DNA from 2 places in the Streptococcus sp. ST14 genome. Region 2 is predicted to be linked to the other one. Evidence: predicted binding sites of a transcription regulator. Region 2 holds the regulator's gene; the other holds the start of a gene.
What was found. The regulator CtsR, encoded in region 2, represses protease genes until heat stress. The targets are predictions, from matches to a motif close to TTGGTCAAAAAAGGTCAAANA.
Positions count from the first base shown of each region.

Region 1: clpP (ATP-dependent Clp protease proteolytic subunit ClpP) is a predicted target of CtsR. The motif match lies at 1,831-1,851, and genes of this name have one in related genera.

Region 1 covers NZ_JBJUSF010000024.1:19,796-25,140, reverse strand. The annotation lists gene ACIY19_RS08090 (ABC transporter substrate-binding protein) at 1-732, opposite strand, end outside; gene ACIY19_RS08085 (YlbG family protein) at 821-1,090, opposite strand; gene clpP (ATP-dependent Clp protease proteolytic subunit ClpP) at 1,169-1,759, opposite strand; gene upp (uracil phosphoribosyltransferase) at 1,939-2,568, opposite strand; gene ACIY19_RS08070 (deoxycytidylate deaminase) at 2,657-3,124, opposite strand; gene ACIY19_RS08065 (TetR/AcrR family transcriptional regulator) at 3,143-3,700, opposite strand; gene ACIY19_RS08060 (DegV family protein) at 3,825-4,670, shown strand; gene ACIY19_RS08055 (NAD(P)/FAD-dependent oxidoreductase) at 4,728-5,345, shown strand, end outside.
Region 2 covers NZ_JBJUSF010000004.1:36,590-52,035, reverse strand. The annotation lists partial or broken gene ACIY19_RS02220 (SIALI-17 repeat-containing surface protein) at 1-801, shown strand, start outside; gene polA (DNA polymerase I) at 931-3,564, shown strand; TPP riboswitch at 3,668-3,770, shown strand; gene ACIY19_RS02210 (thiamine-binding protein) at 3,842-4,132, shown strand; gene ACIY19_RS02205 (ABC transporter permease) at 4,095-4,853, shown strand; gene ACIY19_RS02200 (ABC transporter substrate-binding protein) at 4,892-5,899, shown strand; gene ACIY19_RS02195 (ABC transporter ATP-binding protein) at 5,899-6,627, shown strand; gene ACIY19_RS02190 (Spy0128 family protein) at 6,868-10,290, shown strand; gene ACIY19_RS02185 (CtsR family transcriptional regulator) at 10,462-10,920, shown strand; gene ACIY19_RS02180 (ATP-dependent Clp protease ATP-binding subunit) at 10,922-13,357, shown strand; gene ACIY19_RS02175 (AAA family ATPase) at 13,503-14,561, shown strand; gene pnuC (nicotinamide riboside transporter PnuC) at 14,571-15,350, shown strand; gene ACIY19_RS02165 (NUDIX domain-containing protein) at 15,352-15,446, shown strand, end outside.

The DNA of each region.
Region 1 (5,345 bases), on a different contig from region 2:
TTTACCAGCTTCTGTGTAGTAACCTGGAACAACGATAGCATCAAACTCTTTGTCTTTCATTTTAGTAAGGGCTGCTTGGAAGTCAGTATCACCTGCTACAAACGTTTCATCTGCTACAATCTCACCCTTGTAGGCTTCGCGGAAAGATTTAGCAATACCTTTAGCATAGTCACTAGCGTTGTCAGTATAAAGAACAACCTTCTTAGCATTCAACTTGTTTGTGACATAGTTAGAGATAATCTTCCCTTGGAAGCTATCTTGGAATGTTCCGATAAAGAGGTAATCTTGACCTTTAGTCAAACCGTCTTGAGTAGCACTTGGTGAAATCAATGGCACTCCAGCTTTAGTAGCGTTAGCTACAGCTGCAGCAGTTGCACCAGATGTCGCAGGTCCTACAATAGCTGCTACTTTTGATTGGGTAACAAGGTTTGTTGTAACAGAAGCTGCTTCAGCAGTTTCTGACTTGTTGTCTTTGTTCACAACTTCGATTTGTTTTCCATCAATTCCACCTGCAGCGTTGATTTCGTCTACAGCAAGTTGGGCACCTTTTTGTTCGGCTGTACCGTAAGCTGCCACAGCACCTGTCTCTTCAAAGTTAAAACCGATTTTAATTGTTTTTTCGTCTACTGGATTTCCAGTTGTGTTTGACGCTCCTGACTTGACCTCTCCACAGGCAGCAAGAAGAGCCACACTAGCAAGAGCCACAAAAGATAGGGCAAATTTTTTCTTCATTTTTAATCTCCTTATAGTTGTTTCAAAAATTGTATGTTAAGAATATACCGAATTATCAGAAAATTGTCAATGTATTTGTTTAACTTTTTTAAATGATAACGTTTTCTTCAGTCCGATAGAGATTGCCAACGAAGGGAGTTTCTAGCTCTTGAATATGGCAACGTCTAATTTTCTTGATATATCTTTCCTTACCTAATCTCTCAACCAAGTCATCTAGCTCCTCAGTTGGAACATAGAGTTGCAAGTAACGATGTTTTTTGGAGTGGTAACAGATATCACCGTATTCCTGAATTTTTTTTGCATCTCGATTATAGTAGAGATAGATGATTAATCCTGATCGATTTGTTTTTTCAAACATGAGGGATCCTCTTTCTAAGAAATCTTCCCCTATTATACCAAAAAAAGCAAACTCCGTCGAGTTTGCTTTCTAGGTTGCTTAGCTTAAAGAATTGTTGGCCATGATTTCATCAATAAAGCCATATTCAAGTGTTTCTTGGGCACTCATCCAGTAATCACGTTCCGCATCTGCATGAATTTGCTCGACTGATTTACCAGAGTTATCTGCAAGGATTTGCTCCAATGTCCTACGAGTTTTGAGCAAGTGCTCTGCAGCGATTGCCATATCTGTCTGTTGGGTACCACCACCTGTACCACCCATTGGTTGGTGAATCATGTACTCTGCATTTGGAAGCATGAAACGTTTGCCTTTTGCGCCACTTGATGCAATGACAGTCCCCATGGATGCAGCCATCCCCATAACGATTGTTTGGACATCTGCCTTGATAAAGTTCATGGTATCAACGATTGCCAAACCAGCTGAAACAGATCCTCCAGGTGTGTTGACATAAAGGTAAATATCTTTTGTGCTGTCTTGGGCATCCAAGAAGAGCAACTGAGCAATAACGGAGTTGGCCATGTTGTCTTCAACTGGACCTGTTAGCATGATGATGCGGTCTTTCAGAAGACGAGAGTAAATGTCATAGGAACGTTCTCCACGGCTTGTTTGTTCAATAACTACAGGAATCATTCATTTCTCCTTTTATGTTTTATGTTGAATTTTCTTAGTCTTACGACTCAATACAAAACTATTATATCTTTTTGGTCAAAAAAGGTCAAATTTTTGCTCTATTCTCTAAACAGAAACAAAAACTCAACCTCCTTTCAAGTCAAAAACGAACTTCTAGTTTCACTATTTACTTTGGGATTTTATTTAGTACCGAACAAGCGGTCTCCAGCATCTCCAAGACCTGGAACGATATAACCGTGTTCGTTCAAGCGTTCATCCAAGGCTGCTGTAAAGATTTCTACATCTGGGTGTGCTTCTTGAAAAGCTTTCACACCTTCTGGAGCAGATACTAGGCAGACAAACTTGATATTTGAAGCGCCTCGTTTTTTAAGGGAATCTACTGCCAAGATTGCTGAGCCACCTGTTGCCAACATTGGATCAACGACAAAGATTTGACGTTGGTCAATATCCTCAGGCAATTTCACCAAGTATTCAACTGGTTGAAGGGTTTCTTCATCACGGTACATACCGATGTGTCCAACTTTGGCTGCTGGAACCAAGCTCAAGAGGCCATCTACCATCCCGATACCTGCACGCAAGATTGGGACAATCGCCAATTTTTTACCAGCCAATTGTTTTTGAACGGTCTTTGTGATAGGTGTTTCGATTTCCACGTCTTCAAGTGGAAGATCACGAAGTACTTCATATCCCATCAACATCGCAATCTCATCTACTAGCTCACGAAAAGCTTTTGTAGAAGTATCTGTACGTCGCAAGATTGACAATTTGTGTTGAATGAGTGGATGATTAATGACTTCAATTTTTCCCATTTTCTGAGTTCCTTCTTTCAATTTATTCTTCTTATTATATCAAAAAACGGTTTAAAAAGCTTTCTAAACCATTTATTTTTATTAATTTTTAAATCAAATCTGCCTCTTGAAGAGCTGTCTGAACAGTCTCTAATGGTAAATGGGTTAACTCGGTGCCTTTTTCTTGATAAAGGTACTGGGCATAGTCATCCATTCGGTACTGGTTGATATAAACCACGCGCTTACAACCAACTTGAAGCAGTTGTTTGGTGCAGTTCAGACAAGGGAAATGGGTCACATAGGCTGTAAATCCTCTGGGAACCCCTCGTTCAGCCCCTTGCAAGACGGCATTGACCTCGGCGTGAAGGGTTCGAACACAGTGTCCTTCAATGACTAAACATTCGTGGTCAATACAGTGCTCCGTTCCTGATACGGAACCATTGTAGCCTGTTGAAATGACTTTATTGTCCTTAACGAGAACAGCTCCCACCTTGGCACGTTTACAGGTTGAACGATTGGCAATCAGTAAGGCCTGGGCTGCAAAGTACTCATCCCAAGCCAGTCTTTTTTCTGTCATAAGTATTCTCCTTATTCCCTATTTTTTGAAAAATGGCAAGCGTAAATCTGCAATCTTTTCAGCTGGAACCTTCATGCCATCCTTGATCCATTTGAGCAGAACCGATACGATGGCAGAACTCCAAAAGGAATGAAGGTAGCTACTAACGCCTTTTGACTTTCCGTGGTATTTTTCTAGAAATTCCTGCATGGCTTGGACAAAAATCTTTTCCAAATGGTAATCCAGAGCAAGTTGGATAACCTTGGCTTCTTTCTTAGCTGCGCGGAAAAGGTGAACCCAGACTAGATAAAGATCAGTTTTGACATCGTAGTGGCTCAACTGTTCCATAATGTTATGGACACTGCGTTTAAAGACGCTTTCCAAAATCTCTTCTTTGGAGTCATAGTTACGATAGAAGGCGGCACGAGAGACGCCAGCCCGTTTGACCAGCTCCGAAATGCTAATCTTGGCCAAATCTTTTTTCTCTAGAAGTTGCAAAAGAGCCGTCTCGATTGCTTCTCTGGTTAAAAAATTGGATTCTTGATTTGATTTTCTGAGATTTTCAAGAGATTTTTCAGATATTTTACGTTCAGACATAACAATTTCTTTCTACTTGTGACAACAGAGAGGTGGTACTTTTGTTTCAAGGGCTTTCATGATATAATTGTAAAAAAAGACAGAACCTTTGTCAATGTATAAGTGACAAAGATGGAGAATTTCTATGACTTGGAAGATTGTAGCTGACTCTGGTTGTGATTATCGTCAACTGGCAACTCCTGCTATCGATACTGAATTTGTGAGTGTTCCTTTAACCATTCAAGTAGCTGATCAGGTCTTTATCGATGATGCCAATCTCGACATTAACCACATGATGGAAACCATGTATGCGACTTCTGAGGCTTCAAAATCAGCCTGTCCTAGCCCTGATGATTACTTACGTGCATTTGAAGGTGCTAAGCATATCTTTGTCGTTACCATTACTGGTACTCTTTCAGGTAGCCATAATAGTGCACAGCTCGCTAAGAATATCTATCTGGAAGAACACCCTGACACTCAGATTCATGTAATCGATACTTTGTCTGCAGGTGGTGAAGTTGACTTGATTGTCGAGAAAATCAATAGTTTGATTGATCAAGGACTTTCTTATGAGGAAATTGTTGAAGCAATCACAGCCTACCAAGAAAAAACGAAGTTGCTTTTTGTCCTTGCTAAGGTCGATAACTTGGTAAAAAATGGCCGTTTGAGTAAGCTGATCGGTACAGTTGTTGGCCTCCTCAACATCCGTATGGTTGGGGAAGCAAGTGAAACTGGAACCTTAGAACTGCTCCAGAAAGCGCGTGGACCAAAAAAATCCCTTCAAGCAGCCTATGAAGAACTCACCAAAGCTGGCTATGCTGGTGGTCGAATTGTCATGGCTCATCGCAGTAATGAAAAATTCTGTCAGCAATTGTCAGAACGCTTGCTAGAAACCTTCCCGCAAGCGGATATCAAAATCATCCCGACGTCTGGTCTCTGCAGTTTCTATGCAGAAGATGGCGGTTTGTTGATGGGATATGAAATTAACTAAGATTATGAGCAACAAGAGATGCCAAGCATCTCTTGTTTTTTGTGGTACAATAGAGCTATGAAACATTTTGATACTATTGTCATTGGTGGAGGACCTGCAGGTATGATGGCTACGATTTCCAGTAGCTTTTATGGTCAGAAAACTCTTCTCATCGAAAAAAATCGGAAACTCGGAAAAAAATTAGCTGGTACTGGTGGTGGTCGTTGCAATGTAACTAACAACGGAACTCTAGATGACCTACTAGCTGGCATCCCTGGAAATGGACGCTTTCTATACAGTGTCTTTTCCCAGTTTGATAACCATGATATCATCAACTTTTTTACGGAAAACGGTGTTAAACTTAAGGTTGAAGACCACGGTCGTGTCTTTCCTGCCAGCGACAAATCTCGGACCATTATTGAAGCCTTGGATAAGAAAATCGCTGAGCTAGGCGGACAAGTTCTCACTCAAACAGAAATTGTTTCGGTTAAAAAGATAGACGACCAGTTTGTCCTTAAGTCCGCAGACCAAAGCTTCACTTGTAAAAAACTGATTGTCACAACTGGTGGAAAATCCTATCCTTCCACTGGTTCGACTGGTTTTGGACATGAGATTGCCCGTCATTTCAAACATACCATTACCGAGCTTGAAGCTGCTGAGAGCCCATTGTTGACTGATTTTCCACACAAAGCGCTT
Region 2 (15,446 bases):
GCAACAAGCTTTAGTCGACTATGAGGATGCTATTAAGGCTCTAAGTAGTGTTATGTCAGCTGTTCTTGAAATTGAAGACTTTAAAGGTGGGGTGAACGCAGTAGAAGCTGCAACTGCAGAGTTGCCAGAATACAACAAAGGTGCAAATGCGGTAGAAGCTGCTGTAAATGAACTCCCAGCCTATGCAGAAAGTGGCGCTCCAGTCGTAGCGAACGTTCCAGCTTACGGAGAAAGCGGTGCCCCAATAGTAAACAACACTCCGCCTTATGGAGAAAGTGGCGCTCCAGCCGTAGCGAATGTTCCAGCTTACGGAGAAAGCGGTACACCAATAGTAAACAACACTCCGCCTTATGCAGAAAGTGGCGCTCCAGTCGTAGCGAATGTTCCAGCTTATGGAGAAAGCGGAACACCAATAGTAAACAATGCTCTGCCTTATGGAGAAAGTGGCGCTCCAGCCGTAGCGAATGTTCCAGCTTATGGAGAAAGTGGTGCCCAGCCCTAGCAAATGTTCCAGTTTATGGAGAAAGTGGTGCTCCGGCAGTGGCTACTATTCCAGCCTATGCTGAAAAGATTGAGCCTGCAGTAAATGAAGTTCCGGAATACACTGGCAGTGTAGCTCCTTTGGCTACAAACCCTACTCTTGGAACTGAACAAGATCGTACCTATAAAGCGCCTGCAGCAACGGATGAGCAACTCCTTCCAAATACAGGAAGTAAAGATGCTTCAGCAGTCGCATCACTAGGATTTGTTGGTCTCCTTCTTGGTTTGCTACCATTTGCAAAGAGAAAATTTAATAAATAAATCGCATGAAATCAATAAAAGAAAAGGATTTGAATGGTCCTTTTCTTTTTTATGGTGAAATAGGGACAAGTCCACGTTTTTCAGCTCTTTCCGATGGTATTTTTCCTTGCTTTCCTTTATAATGGGTGTATGGACAAGAAAAAATTATTATTAATTGATGGATCTTCAGTTGCTTTTCGAGCTTTTTTTGCGCTCTATCAGCAGTTGGATCGTTTTAAAAATGCTAATGGCCTTCATACCAATGCAATCTATGGCTTTCAACTCATGTTGAATCATGTCTTAGAGCGGGTTGAGCCCAGCCATGTTTTGGTAGCCTTTGATGCAGGCAAGACGACTTTCCGAACAGAGATGTATGCAGACTACAAGGGTGGCCGTGCTAAAACTCCAGATGAGTTTCGTGAGCAATTTCCCTTCATTCGTGAGTTGTTAGACCACCTTGGGATTCGCCATTATGAGTTGGCTCAGTATGAAGCGGATGATATCATCGGGACTCTTGGTCGTTTGGCTGAGAAAGATTCCTTCGATGTGACAATCGTTAGCGGAGACAAGGACTTGATCCAGTTGACCGATGAGCGTACGGTGGTCGAGATTTCCAAGAAAGGTGTGGCTGAGTTTGAGGCCTTTACACCAGCTTACCTTATGGAAAAGATGGGCCTCACACCAGCTCAGTTTATAGATCTCAAAGCCCTGATGGGGGATAAGTCTGATAATATCCCTGGCGTCACTAAAATTGGTGAAAAGACGGGCATCAAGCTCTTGCTGGAACACGGCTCGCTCGAGGGTATTTATGAACATATCGATGGGATGAAGGCTTCTAAGATGAAGGAAAATCTCATCAATGACAAGGAACAAGCCTTCCTGTCTAAAACCTTGGCGACTATTGAGACTCATGCACCTATTGAGATTGGCCTTGATGATTTGGTCTATAGTGGACCAGATGTGGAAAATCTCGGAAAATTCTATGATGAGATGGGCTTCAAACAACTCAAGCAAGCTCTAAATGTTTCATCAACGGATACGCCTGAAAGTTTGGATTTCACTATTGTTGACCACGTCAGTCAAGACATGCTGAGCGCAGACTCTATCTTCCACTTTGAGCTTTTTGGTGAGAATTACCATACAGATGATTTGGTTGGTTTTGCCTGGTCCTGTGGGGATAAACTTTACGCTACAGATAAACTTGAGCTCTTACAGGAGTCGATTCTCAAGGATTTTCTAGAAAAAACACCTCTGAAAGTGTATGACTTTAAGAAAGCGAAGGTTCTTTTAAATCGCTTGGACTTGAACCTGCAGGCCCCTGCTTTTGACAGTCGCTTGGCCAAGTACCTTCTCTCTACTGTCGAGAATAATGAAATTTCAACCATTGCGAGTCTTTATGGTCAGACTTACATAGTCGACGATGAGACCTTTTACGGCAAGGGGGTCAAGAAGGCAATTCCTGAACGGGAAAAATTCTTGGAACACCTAGCTCGCAAGGTTGCTGTATTGGTTGAGACGGAGCCGGTTTTACTTGAAAAACTCAGTGAACATGGACAGTTAGACCTTCTCTATGACATGGAGCAACCTCTGGCTTTTGTCCTTGCTAAGATGGAAATTGCTGGGATCAAGGTCAAAAAAGAAACCCTACTTGAAATGCAGGCTGAAAATGAGGTCGTCATTGAGCAACTCACTCAAGAGATTTACGAACTGGCTGGTGAGGAGTTTAATATCAACTCGCCTAAGCAGTTGGGCGTCCTTCTCTTTGAAAAGCTCGGTCTTCCTCTAGAATACACCAAGAAAACCAAGACAGGTTACTCAACAGCAGTGGATGTGTTAGAGCGCCTAGCTCCTATTGCGCCAATTGTTAAGAAAATTCTAGACTATCGTCAGATTGCTAAAATTCAATCGACTTACGTGGTTGGCTTGCAGGATTGGATTTTAGATGATGGCAAGATTCACACGCGCTATGTGCAGGATTTGACTCAGACTGGGCGTCTGTCTAGTGTAGATCCAAACTTGCAAAATATTCCTGTGCGTTTGGAACAAGGCCGTCTCATTCGTAAGGCTTTTGTGCCAGAGTGGGAGGATAGTGTACTACTCAGTTCGGACTATTCACAGATTGAGTTGCGCGTTTTGGCTCATATTTCTAAAGATGAGCACTTAATTAAGGCTTTCCAAGAAGGAGCTGACATCCATACTTCAACGGCCATGCGGGTCTTTGGAATTGAACGCCCTGAGGATGTGACTCCAAACGACCGTCGTAATGCCAAGGCGGTTAACTTTGGAGTGGTTTACGGAATTTCAGACTTTGGCTTGTCTAATAATCTGGGCATCAGCCGTAAAGAGGCTAAAGCCTACATCGATACCTATTTTGAACGCTTCCCAGGTATTAAAAACTACATGGATGAAGTGGTGCGTGAGGCGCGTGATAAGGGTTATGTAGAGACTCTCTTCAAGCGTCGTCGCGAGTTGCCAGATATCAATTCGCGCAACTTTAACATTCGTGGTTTTGCAGAGCGGACAGCTATCAACTCCCCTATCCAGGGATCTGCAGCAGATATTCTCAAGATTGCTATGATTCAACTAGACAAAGCTCTAGTTGAAGGTGGCTATCAGACCAAGATGCTCTTGCAAGTGCATGATGAAATCGTCCTTGAGGTTCCAAAATCAGAACTAGCAGCCGTTAAAGCTCTAGTGAAACAAACCATGGAAGAAGCCATCCAGCTCAGTGTTCCCCTCATTGCAGATGAAAATGAAGGAGCAACCTGGTACGAGGCTAAATAAGAAAGCTATGATAGAGTTTGAAGCATTTGACTTCAAACTCTTTTTCATGATTTTCTGTAAGCAGTTTCCTTGACTTTTCCTAGTATTTGCGTTACTATATTTCCATATAAGATATGGGAGTCTGTGTACAGTCTGAGAGGAAGTGTTAAACTTCGACCGCACCTGATCTGGGTAATGCTAGCGTAGGGAACGATACTTAGCCGAATTCTGCACCTTTTCCATATATGGCAAAGGTTTTTCTTTTTGTCAAAGGGAAACCTGAGAAAAGGAGGTTTTTATGAAAGCAAGCATTGCCTTGCAAGTCTTGCCCCTATCACAGGGGATTGATCGAATTGCTATTATCGATCAGGTGATTGCTTATCTGCAAGCTCAGTCCGCGACCATGGTAGTGACACCATTTGAAACGGTTTTGGAAGGAGAGTTTGATGAGCTCATGCGCATTCTCAAAGAAGCGCTTGAAGTGGCTGGGCAGGAGGCAGATAATGTCTTTGCAAATGTCAAAATAAATGTAGGAGAAATTTTAAGCATCGATGAGAAACTTGAAAAGTATACTGAGACGACACATTAGTCTATTGGGTTTTCTAGGAGTCTTGTCAATCTGGCAGTTAGCGGGAATATTCAAACTTTTACCCAAGTTTATCCTACCAACTCCTTTTGAAATTCTCCAGGCCTTTGTTCGTGACAGAGAATTTCTCTGGCACCATAGCTGGGCGACCTTGAGAGTGGCTTTACTCGGACTAGTCTTAGGAGTCTTGATTGCCTGTATCATGGCTGTGCTTATGGACAGTCTGACTTGGCTCAATGATCTTATCTACCCTATGATGGTGGTTGTTCAGACCATTCCGACCATTGCTATAGCTCCTATCTTGGTCTTGTGGCTAGGCTATGGAATTTTGCCCAAGATTGTCTTGATAATCCTGACAACAACCTTCCCTATCATCGTCAGCATTTTGGATGGTTTTAGGCATTGTGACAAGGATATGCTGACCTTGTTTAGTCTGATGCGAGCGAATCCTTGGCAAATCCTGTGGCATTTTAAAATCCCGGTCAGTCTACCTTACTTTTATGCAGGTCTGAGGGTCAGTGTCTCCTACGCCTTTATCACAACCGTGGTGTCTGAGTGGTTGGGAGGCTTTGAAGGACTAGGTGTCTACATGATTCAGTCTAAAAAACTGTTTCAGTATGATACCATGTTTGCCATTATTATTCTGGTGTCGATTATCAGCCTTTTGGGTATGAAATTGGTCGATATTAGTGAAAAATATGTGATTAAATGGAAACGTCCCTAAGATAAGGATGTTTTAGAAAAAGAAAAGAGGAAATGAAAATGAAGAAAACATGGAAAGTGTTTTTAACGCTTGTGACAGCTCTTGTAGCTGTCGTGCTGGTGGCTTGTGGTCAAGGGACTGCTTCTAAGGACAATAAAGAAGCAGAACTCAAGAAGATTGACTTTATCCTAGACTGGACGCCAAATACTAACCACACAGGGCTGTATGTTGCCAAGGAAAAAGGTTATTTCAAAGAAGCTGGAGTGGATGTTGATTTGAAATTGCCACCTGAAGAAAGCTCATCTGACTTGGTGATCAATGGCAAGGCACCATTTGCTATCTATTTCCAAGACTACATGGCTAAGAAATTGGAAAAAGGCGCAGGAATCACTGCCGTTGCAGCTATTGTAGAACACAATACATCAGGAATCATCTCTCGTAAATCTGACAATGTAGCTAGTCCAAAGGACTTGGTTGGTAAGAAATACGGAACTTGGAATGATCCAACTGAACTTGCTATGTTGAAAACCTTGGTAGAATCACAAGGCGGAGACTTTGAGAAGGTCGAAAAAGTACCAAACAACGATTCAAACTCAATCACACCGATTGCCAATGGCGTTTTTGACACTGCTTGGATTTACTACGGTTGGGATGGAATCCTTGCTAAATCTCAAGGCGTAGACGCTAACTTCATGTATTTGAAAGACTATGTCAAGGAGTTTGACTACTACTCACCAGTTATCATCGCAAATAATGACTATTTGAAAGACAATAAAGAAGAAGCCCGTAAAGTCATCCAAGCTATCAAAAAAGGCTACCAATATGTTATGGAGCATCCAGAGGAAGCAGCAGATATCCTCATTAAGAACGCACCTGAACTTCAGGAAAAACGTGACTTTGTTATCGAATCTCAAAAATACTTGTCAAAAGAATACGCAAGCGACAAGGAAAAATGGGGACAATTTGACGCTGACCGCTGGAATGTCTTCTACAAATGGGACAAAGAAAATGGTATCCTTAAAGAAGACTTGACAGACAAAGGCTTCACTAACGAATTTGTAAAATAATGACAGAAATTAGACTAGAACACGTAAGCTATGCCTATGGCGATGAAAAGATTTTAGAGGACATCAACCTGCAGGTGACTTCGGGTGAAGTGGTTTCTATCCTAGGTCCAAGTGGTGTTGGAAAGACCACTCTCTTTAACCTAATCGCTGGGATTTTAGAAGTCCAGTCTGGGCGAATTGTCCTTGATGGCGAGGAAAATCCTAAGGGGCGCGTGAGTTATATGTTGCAAAAGGATTTACTCTTGGAGCATAAGACAGTCCTTGGCAATATTATCCTGCCCCTCTTGATTCAAAAGGTTGATAAGGCAGAAGCCATTGCTAGCGCGGATGAAATCCTTGCGACCTTCCAGTTGACAGCCGTAAGGGACAAGTATCCTCATGAACTCAGTGGTGGGATGCGGCAACGTGTGGCCTTGCTCCGTACCTACCTTTTCGGACACAAGCTCTTTCTCTTGGATGAGGCTTTCAGCGCCTTGGATGAAATGACCAAGATGGAGCTCCATGCTTGGTATCTGGAGATTCACAAACAGTTGCAACTGACAACCTTGATTATTACCCACAGTATCGAGGAGGCCCTCAATCTCAGTGACCGCATCTATATCCTAAAAAATCGGCCTGGGCAGATTGTTTCAGAAGTTAAACTAGATTGGTCTGAAAAAGAGGACAAGGAAGTCCAAAAGATTGCCTACAAACGTCAAATCTTAGCAGAATTGGGATTAAATACCTAGCCTTTTAGGAAATTAGTATATATTAAATACGAGCGAAATCCTTGCCTGTATTTTTTGTTTCAAAGCTGATGAACATACATGATTAGGCTTAATATTTAAATGAATAATAAGTTAATATAAAAACCGAATCATTTTAATTGACATTCTGTCAAGGTTCTGTATAATATAATTGAACCATTTTAAACAAATAAGGAAGACAATGTGGTGACGAAGAGAAATAAAAAACTCTTTCATGGCTTGATGGCTTTGCTGCTGGTTGTGTCGGTCTTTTTGCCTGCACTTAAAGTTAGCAATGTTGTTAAAGCGGAGGAACTACCAGCGAGCAGTTACACAATGAAAACTGTTTCAAAAATCAACAATAACAAACTTGTTGATGGCGCTAAGTACGGGGAAGGTAAATTCTATCTTCAACCAACTTATAGTTTCCCAAATGATGTAACCCTCAAAGATGGGGATTACATGGTGTATCATGTTCCAAACGAATTTAAAATTGAAAAAGATTCTACTACGGAATTGAAAGCACCAGATGGGCAAACAACTATTGCTGAATTGACAACTAGTAAAGCAGATAACACAGCTACTGTCAAAGTGACAAATGCTGCTTACTTTGCTAATTTGTCAGAGAACAAGGAGATTACTGCCCTGTTTACAGTCGTTTGGGCAGATAGTGTTAAACTAAACACTCCTTATCAAATTAATATCCCAGGTGACCAAGTTTACACTTTGACTCGTATCGTCCCAGATGATGACCCAACTGGATTTACTAAATGGGGAGTTCAAGACTCAGACGATCCTAACTATGTAAACTGGCGTATCCGTGTTAACCGCTATGCAAAATCTTACACAGGGGTTAAACTCGAAGATACTATTCCAGAAGGACAAGTTCTTGCAAGTGAAATTACTGGTTACTACTTTACTGAGTGGAACAAAGCTGAAGCTCGTCCAAGACTAGAAGCTGCCCATATCAACGTTGTTGATGGAAATCACTTTACAATCACTCCAAACGGTGATGGTACAATGGACGGACAAGGTCTCTATATTCTATATAAAACTCGTCTAACTGCTCCAGTTGACAATGCAACTAAAAAAGCATTTAACGATGTAAAAGCGACAACCGATCAAGAAACATTTGATGTTCATGGATTTGCTGCTTTGACAACTACAGAAGGTATCGGTTCAGGTGCGAAGTCTGATGAGGTTGAATTCCAAGTTAAGAAAAAACTTGAAGGAAAAACTCTTGAGGCAGATGCATTTACTTTCCAATTGATTGCTCCAGATGGTTCTGTAACTGAAGCTAAAAACGATGCTGAAGGAAATGTTAAATTCCCAGCAGTTAAATTCTCTAATGAAGGTACATTCAAATACCAAATTAAAGAAGTAAATGACAACAAACCTGGCTATACATACGATGATTCAGTACTTGAAGCAGAAGTTACTGTAGCAAACGTGTATGGTCAAAAGATTGCAAGTGTTAAATATAAAGATTCTAAGAAAGAATTTACAAACACATACGCTGCTAAAGAAGCAAAACTTCAACTTGAAGCTAAGAAAGTCTTGAACGGTAAAGCTATCGAGGCTGGCCAATTTGAATTTGAGTTGAAAGAAAATGGAACAGTTCTCCACACTGTTTCAAACGATGCAAACGGTAAGATTCAATTCCCAGAACTTACCTTCACAAAAGAAGAAACTCGTACATTCACTATCTCTGAAAAAGCAGGTGATGTAGCCGGAGTTGAATACGATCCAAATGCTTATGAAGTAACAGTAGTCGTTAAAGATAACGGCCAAGGTCAACTTGTTGCAACTGCAACAGGCGCAGACAACCTTACTTTCACGAACGTTTATAAAGCTAAACCAGCAAAAGCTACCATCACAGCTACTAAAGTCTTGAATGGTAAAGCGCTTGAAGCAGACAAATATGAGTTTGAACTTAAAGAAGGCAACAAAGTAGTCGCAACAGCTAAGAATGCTGCAGACGGTACTGTTACTTTCCCAGTAATCAGCTATGATGCTGCAGGCCCTCACACTTACACAATTACTGAAAAAGCTGGTAGTGAAAAAGGTGTGACATACGACACTGCTAAACACGAAGTAACAGTAAACGTTACAGATAATGGACAAGGTGAACTTGTTGCAGATGTAAAAGACAACAACCCAACCTTCACCAATACTTACAAAGCAGCTACAACAACAGCTACTATCACAGCTACTAAAGTCTTGAACGGTAAAGCTCTAGAAGCTGACAAATACGAATTCGAACTTAAAGAAGGTGACAAAGTCGTTGCGACAGCTAAAAACGCAGCAGACGGTACTGTTACTTTCCCAGCAATCAGCTATGATGCTGCAGGCCCTCACACTTACACAATTACTGAAAAAGCAGGTAGCGAAGCAGGTGTGACATACGACACTGCTACACATGAAGTGACAGTTGCAGTTGTTGATAACGGTGCAGGCGAACTTGTTGCGACTGTAACTGACAACAACCCAACCTTCACCAATACTTACAAAGCAGCTACAACAACAGCTACTATCACGGCTACTAAAGTCTTGAATGGTAAAGCTCTAGAAGCTGGTAAATATGAGTTTGAACTTAAAGAAGGTGACAAAGTCGTTGCAACAGCTAAAAATGCTGCAGACGGCACTGTTACTTTCAAAGAAATTGAGTTCAATGAAGCAGGCGACCACACTTACACTATCACTGAAAAAGCAGGTAGCGAAGCAGGTGTGACATACGATACTGCCAAACACGAAGTTAAGGTGAACGTTAAAGATGACGGTGCAGGTCAACTTGTTGCAACTGTTACAGGTAACAACCCAACCTTCACCAACACATATAAAGCAGCTTCAACAACTGTAAATATTACCGCTAAGAAAGTCTTAGAAGGTAAAGCCCTTGAAGCAGGCAAATATGAGTTTGAACTTAAAGAAGGTGACAAAGTAATCGGAACAGCTAAAAATGCTGCAGACGGAACTGTTGCTTTCGAAGGTATCGAATACAAAGAAGCAGGTAGCCACACTTACACTATCTCTGAAAAAGCAGGTAACGAAGCAGGTGTGACATACGATAAATCTACTCACAATGTAACAGTAAAAGTTACAGATAATGGTCAAGGTCAACTTGTTGCGACTGTAACTGACAACAACCCAACCTTCACAAACACTTATGTCGCGTCTTCAACACAAGTAAACTTAACAGCTAAGAAAGTCTTGAATGGTAAAAAAGAACTTGTAGCAGGTCAGTTTAAGTTTGAACTTAAAGAAGGTAACGAAGTAATCGAAACAGCTACAAACGCTGCAGACGGTACTGTTACTTTCAAAGCAATTAAGTACGCAGCAGCAGGTGAGCACACTTACACTATTACTGAAGTAAAAGGTGACGATAAGAATATCAAATATGATGAAAATTCTTACGAAGTGACAGTAAAAGTGACAGATAATGCTGCAGGCCAACTTGTAACAACAGTTACAGGTAACAACCCAACAATCACTAACACGTATACTGAACCGAAAAAAGAAGAACCTAAGGAAGATCCTAAGGGTGAACAACCTAAGGGAGATTTGCCAAACACTGGTGGAGCAGACTTTACAGCATTCTCTACTATTCTTGGTCTAGTTCTTGCAGCTTTGGCAGGACTTGTATACCGTGCTAAAAAAGTTGACTAATCTTAACTTTGAATAAAGCAAAATGATGGTGACCGTTTTACGGTCCCATCTTTTTGTTTTGGGTAGTTTATAATAATCTTCGCAACTCGCTCCCTTTTCCTTTAAAAAAATCAAAAATTTCGGTATAATAGTCAAAGATAGTCAAGGTTCAAAGAAGGAGTTTGATTTACTATGAGATTTAAAAATACATCAGATCATATCGAAGCCTATATCAAGGCGATTTTAGACCAGTCTGGTATCGTGGAATTGCAGCGGAGCCAGTTGGCAGATACCTTTCAGGTTGTGCCAAGTCAGATCAACTATGTCATCAAGACACGTTTTACTGAAAGCAGAGGTTATTTGGTTGAGAGCAAGCGTGGTGGCGGAGGCTACATTCGTATCGGACGGATTGAGTTTTCCAATCATCATGAGATGCTCCGCGATTTGCTTTACTCGATTGGTGAGCGAGTTAGTCAGGAGATTTATGAGGATATTCTCCAGCTTTTGGTGGAGCAGGACTTGATGACCAAGCAGGAAATGACCTTGCTGACTTCTGTAGCAACAGATCGTGTCCTAGGAGAAGAATCCTCAGTTGTCCGTGCCAATATGCTCCGACAGCTATTGCAAGAGGTAGATAGAAAAGAGAAGTAAGATGAACTATTCAAAAGCATTGAATGAATGTATCGAAAGTGCCTACATGGTTGCGAGCCATTTTGGAGCCCATTACCTAGAGTCTTGGCATTTATTGATTGCCATGTCCAATCACAGTTACAGTGTGGCAGGTGCGACTTTAAACGATTATCCATACGAGATGGACCGTTTAGAAGAGGTTGCGTTAGAGCTGACTGAAACGGCCTATAGCCAAGACGAAACCTTTACAGAATTGCCCTTTTCCCATCGTTTGGAGATTCTCTTTGCAGAAGCAGAGTATGTGGCTTCAGTGGTCCATGCTAAGGTGCTAGGGACAGAGCATGTCCTCTATGCGATTTTGCATGATGGCAATGCCTTGGCGACTCGCATCTTGGAGAGAGCAGGTTTTTCTTATGAAGATCAGAAAGATCAGGTCAGAATTGCTGCTCTTCGTCGCAATTTAGAGGAACGTGCAGGTTGGACAAGAGAAGACCTTAAGGCTTTGCGTCAACGCCATCGCACGGTAGCAGACAAGCAAAATTCCATGGCCAATATGATGGGCGGCATGCCTCAGAATCCAAGTGGTGGTCTAGAGGATTACACGCATGATTTGACAGAGCAAGCGCGCTCTGGCAAGTTAGAGCCAGTTATCGGTCGTGACAAGGAAATCTCACGTATGATTCAGATTTTGAGTCGGAAGACCAAGAACAATCCGGTCTTGGTTGGAGATGCTGGTGTCGGGAAAACAGCTCTGGCCCTTGGACTTGCTCAGCGTATTGCTAGTGGGGATGTACCTGCGGAAATGGCTAAAATGCGCGTTTTGGAACTTGATTTGATGAATGTTGTTGCGGGGACACGTTTCCGTGGAGATTTTGAAGAGCGTATGAACAATATCATCAAGGATATCGAGGAAGATGGCAAAGTTATCCTCTTTATCGATGAACTCCACACCATCATGGGTTCTGGTAGCGGTATTGATTCGACTTTGGATGCGGCCAATATCTTGAAGCCAGCCTTGGCTCGTGGAACTTTGAGAACGGTTGGTGCAACCACTCAGGAAGAATACCAAAAACACATCGAAAAAGACGCAGCTCTTTCTCGTCGTTTTGCCAAAGTTACGATTGAAGAGCCAAGTTTAGCTGATAGCATGACGATTTTGCAAGGTTTGAAGGCTACCTATGAGAAACACCACCGTGTGAAAATCACAGATGAAGCTGTCGAAACAGCTGTTAAGATGGCACATCGTTACCTGACCAGTCGTCACTTGCCAGACTCTGCTATCGACCTCTTGGATGAGGCAGCAGCAACTGTGCAAAACAAATCCAAGCATGTGAGAATGGACGAATCCGACTTGAGTCCAGCTGACAAGGCCTTGATGGATGGCAAGTGGAAACAAGCAGGCCAGCTAATCGCAAAAGAGCAGGAGGTCCCTGTCTATAAAGACTTGGTGACAGAATCCGATATTTTGACCACCTTGAGTCGCTTGTCAGGGATTCCAGTCCAAAAACTGACGCAAACAGTTGCTAAGAAGTACCTTAACCTCGAAGCGGAACTGCACAAACGTGTCATCGGTCAAGATCAAGCTGTTTCAAGTATTAGCCGTGCCATTCGCCGCAACCAGTCAGGAATTCGCAGCCACAAGCGTCCGATTGGTTCCTTTATGTTCCTAGGACCGACGGGTGTCGGGAAGACCGAATTGGCCAAGGCATTGGCAGAAGTTCTCTTTGATGACGAATCAGCCCTTATCCGCTTTGATATGAGTGAGTATATGGAGAAATTCGCAGCCAGCCGTCTCAATGGAGCTCCTCCGGGCTATGTGGGCTACGAAGAAGGGGGGGAGTTGACTGAGAAGGTCCGCAATAAACCATACTCCGTACTCCTCTTTGACGAGGTAGAGAAGGCCCACCCAGACATCTTTAATGTCCTCTTGCAAGTCTTGGACGACGGTGTCTTGACAGATAACAAGGGACGCAAGGTTGACTTTTCAAATACCATTATCATCATGACGTCAAACCTTGGTGCGACAGCCCTTCGTGATGACAAGACAGTTGGTTTTGGGGCCAAGGACATTCGTTTTGACCATGAGAATATGGAAAAACGCATCTTCGAAGAGTTGAAAAAAGCTTATCGACCAGAGTTTATCAACCGTATTGATGAAAAGGTGGTCTTCCATAGCTTGGATAGCGACCACATGCAGGAAATTGTCAAGATCATGGTTAAACCGTTGATTGCTAGCCTGGAAGAGAAGGGAATTGACTTGAAACTGCAAGCTTCGGCACTGAAGTTACTAGCTAGTCAAGGCTACAATCCAGAAATGGGAGCCCGTCCACTTCGCAGAACCCTGCAAACAGAAGTGGAAGACAAGCTAGCAGAACTCCTTCTCAAGGGAGAACTGGTAGCAGGTAAGACCCTCAAAATTGGTGTAAAAGCTGGACAATTGAAATTTGATATTGCTTAAAACTAGAGAATCAGGAGGAATCCTGATTCTTTTTCATCACCTTTTTATAAAAAATAATAAAAAACTATTGACAAAACAAAAATATAGTATATAATAAAAACATATAAAATAAAAATATCAAAAATTATAAAAAGGCAAAACGTTTATGAAAAAGAAAACAGCAGTCGTATTTGGAACCTTTGCCCCTCTTCATCAGGGGCATATCGATTTAATCCAGCGAGCGAAGCGTCAGTGTGATCAGGTCTGGGTAGTTGTTTCAGGCTATGAGGGAGACCGAGGGGAGCAGATAGGCTTAACTCTTCAAAAAAGATTTCGCTATATCAGAGAGGCTTTTCGTGACGATGAGTTGACCTCTGTCTGCAAACTGGATGAGACCAACCTTCCCCGTTATCCTATGGGCTGGCAGGAGTGGTTGGACCAGATGTTATCGGAGATTTCCTACGATGAAGCCCAGCAAGAACTGATCTTTTTTGTGGGAGAACGTGACTACCAGCAAGAATTATCTAATCGTGGATTTGGCACTGTCTTGCAAGAAAGAAAGTTTGGAATCTCAGCGACTATGATTCGAGAAAATCCAAGCAAATATTGGAAATACATCGCTCAGCCCTTCCGTCGTCAGTTTACTAAGAAAGTGTTGATTATGGGAAGTGCCAGCAATGGGAAGACTACTCTAGCCAAGGATTTGGCAAGGTATTACGATGCGCCGGTCAGCCTGGAATACGCACGTGAGTACCAGATCAAAAACAATGTCCGCGACGATGAATTGACTCCAAAGGATTACTACTATCTCCTTTTAGGGCAGTATGACCAGACCTCTAAGTTAATTGACAGTAATGCCAATCGAGGCCTAGTGATAGCTGACACAAACTCCTTAGTAACTAAGGGCTACTATGACTATTACATGGAGACAGAGGATCAAGGGGACTTATCAGGAGAAACCTTTGACAATCTCTTTGTTTCGATCTTGGCTAAGGAAAAATGGGACTTGATTCTCTTTGTGCAACCTGTAGGCTCCTATGTCAATGACGGGTTTAGAGATATGACCATGGCAGAAGACCATATTCGTCACAGTTTTTCCCAGCATTTGGACCAGATGAGAGAGCGATATTTAACCACCATTCCTTTAGTTTATCTAGCTGAGGATTACCTAGGCAATTATGAAGCAGCCAAAGTGGCTATAGATACCATTTACCAAGCAGATTAGGAGAAAATTATGAAAACAGTAACTAAAAAAATCACACAATTTATCGAAAACTTTAAAAATGTCCATGCAGAAGCCCGAAAGATCGGTTTTGCAGGAATCATGCGCCTGCTCTGGAAAGATCTCTTTGTCGGCCGTAGTCTTTTCCAGTGGTTGTATCTCATCGCCTTGTCAAGTGTTCCTTTGATCTTGGAGTTCACACAAAATACAGAAAGCCATGACTGGTTGAGCTTGTTTGCATCTTGGACTGGGATTGTCTGTGTTATCTTGGTAGCAGAAGGGCGTGCAAGCAATTATCTCTTTGGGGCTATTAACTCGGCTATCTATTTGATTTTGGCCATGAATGCGACTTTTTATGGCGAAGTCTTGACGACTGTTTACTTCTTTGTCATGCAGCCGATTGGTCTCTATGCTTGGTTGTCCAATCGTATCAATGACCAAGGAAAACCAGAAGAATCCCACTTTGAAGCTAAGAAATTATCTGTTCTTGACTGGCTCAAGTACTTGGTCTTGACTGTTATCATTTGGATTGGCATGGGCTTGGCTTATCAAAGTATCAATAGTGCTCGCCCTTTCCGTGATAGTGTAACCGATGCGACCAATGGTGTTGGTCAGCTCTTGATGACACGTCTCTATCGTGAGCAATGGATTTTCTGGATTGCAACCAATCTCTTTAGTATCTACCTCTGGTGGGGTGAAAACATCCACATCCAAGGGATGTACTGGGTTTACACGCTCAATAGTCTAGTGGGATGGTACCAATGGACCAAGGCAGTTCGAAAGGAGGCATAAGATGGCAGACATAAAGATTCCAGCAGGGATGACGGAAAAAGAATATTTTGAAATTCATGCCAGTCAGGAGGAGTTTTTAGACTGGTACTACAAGCA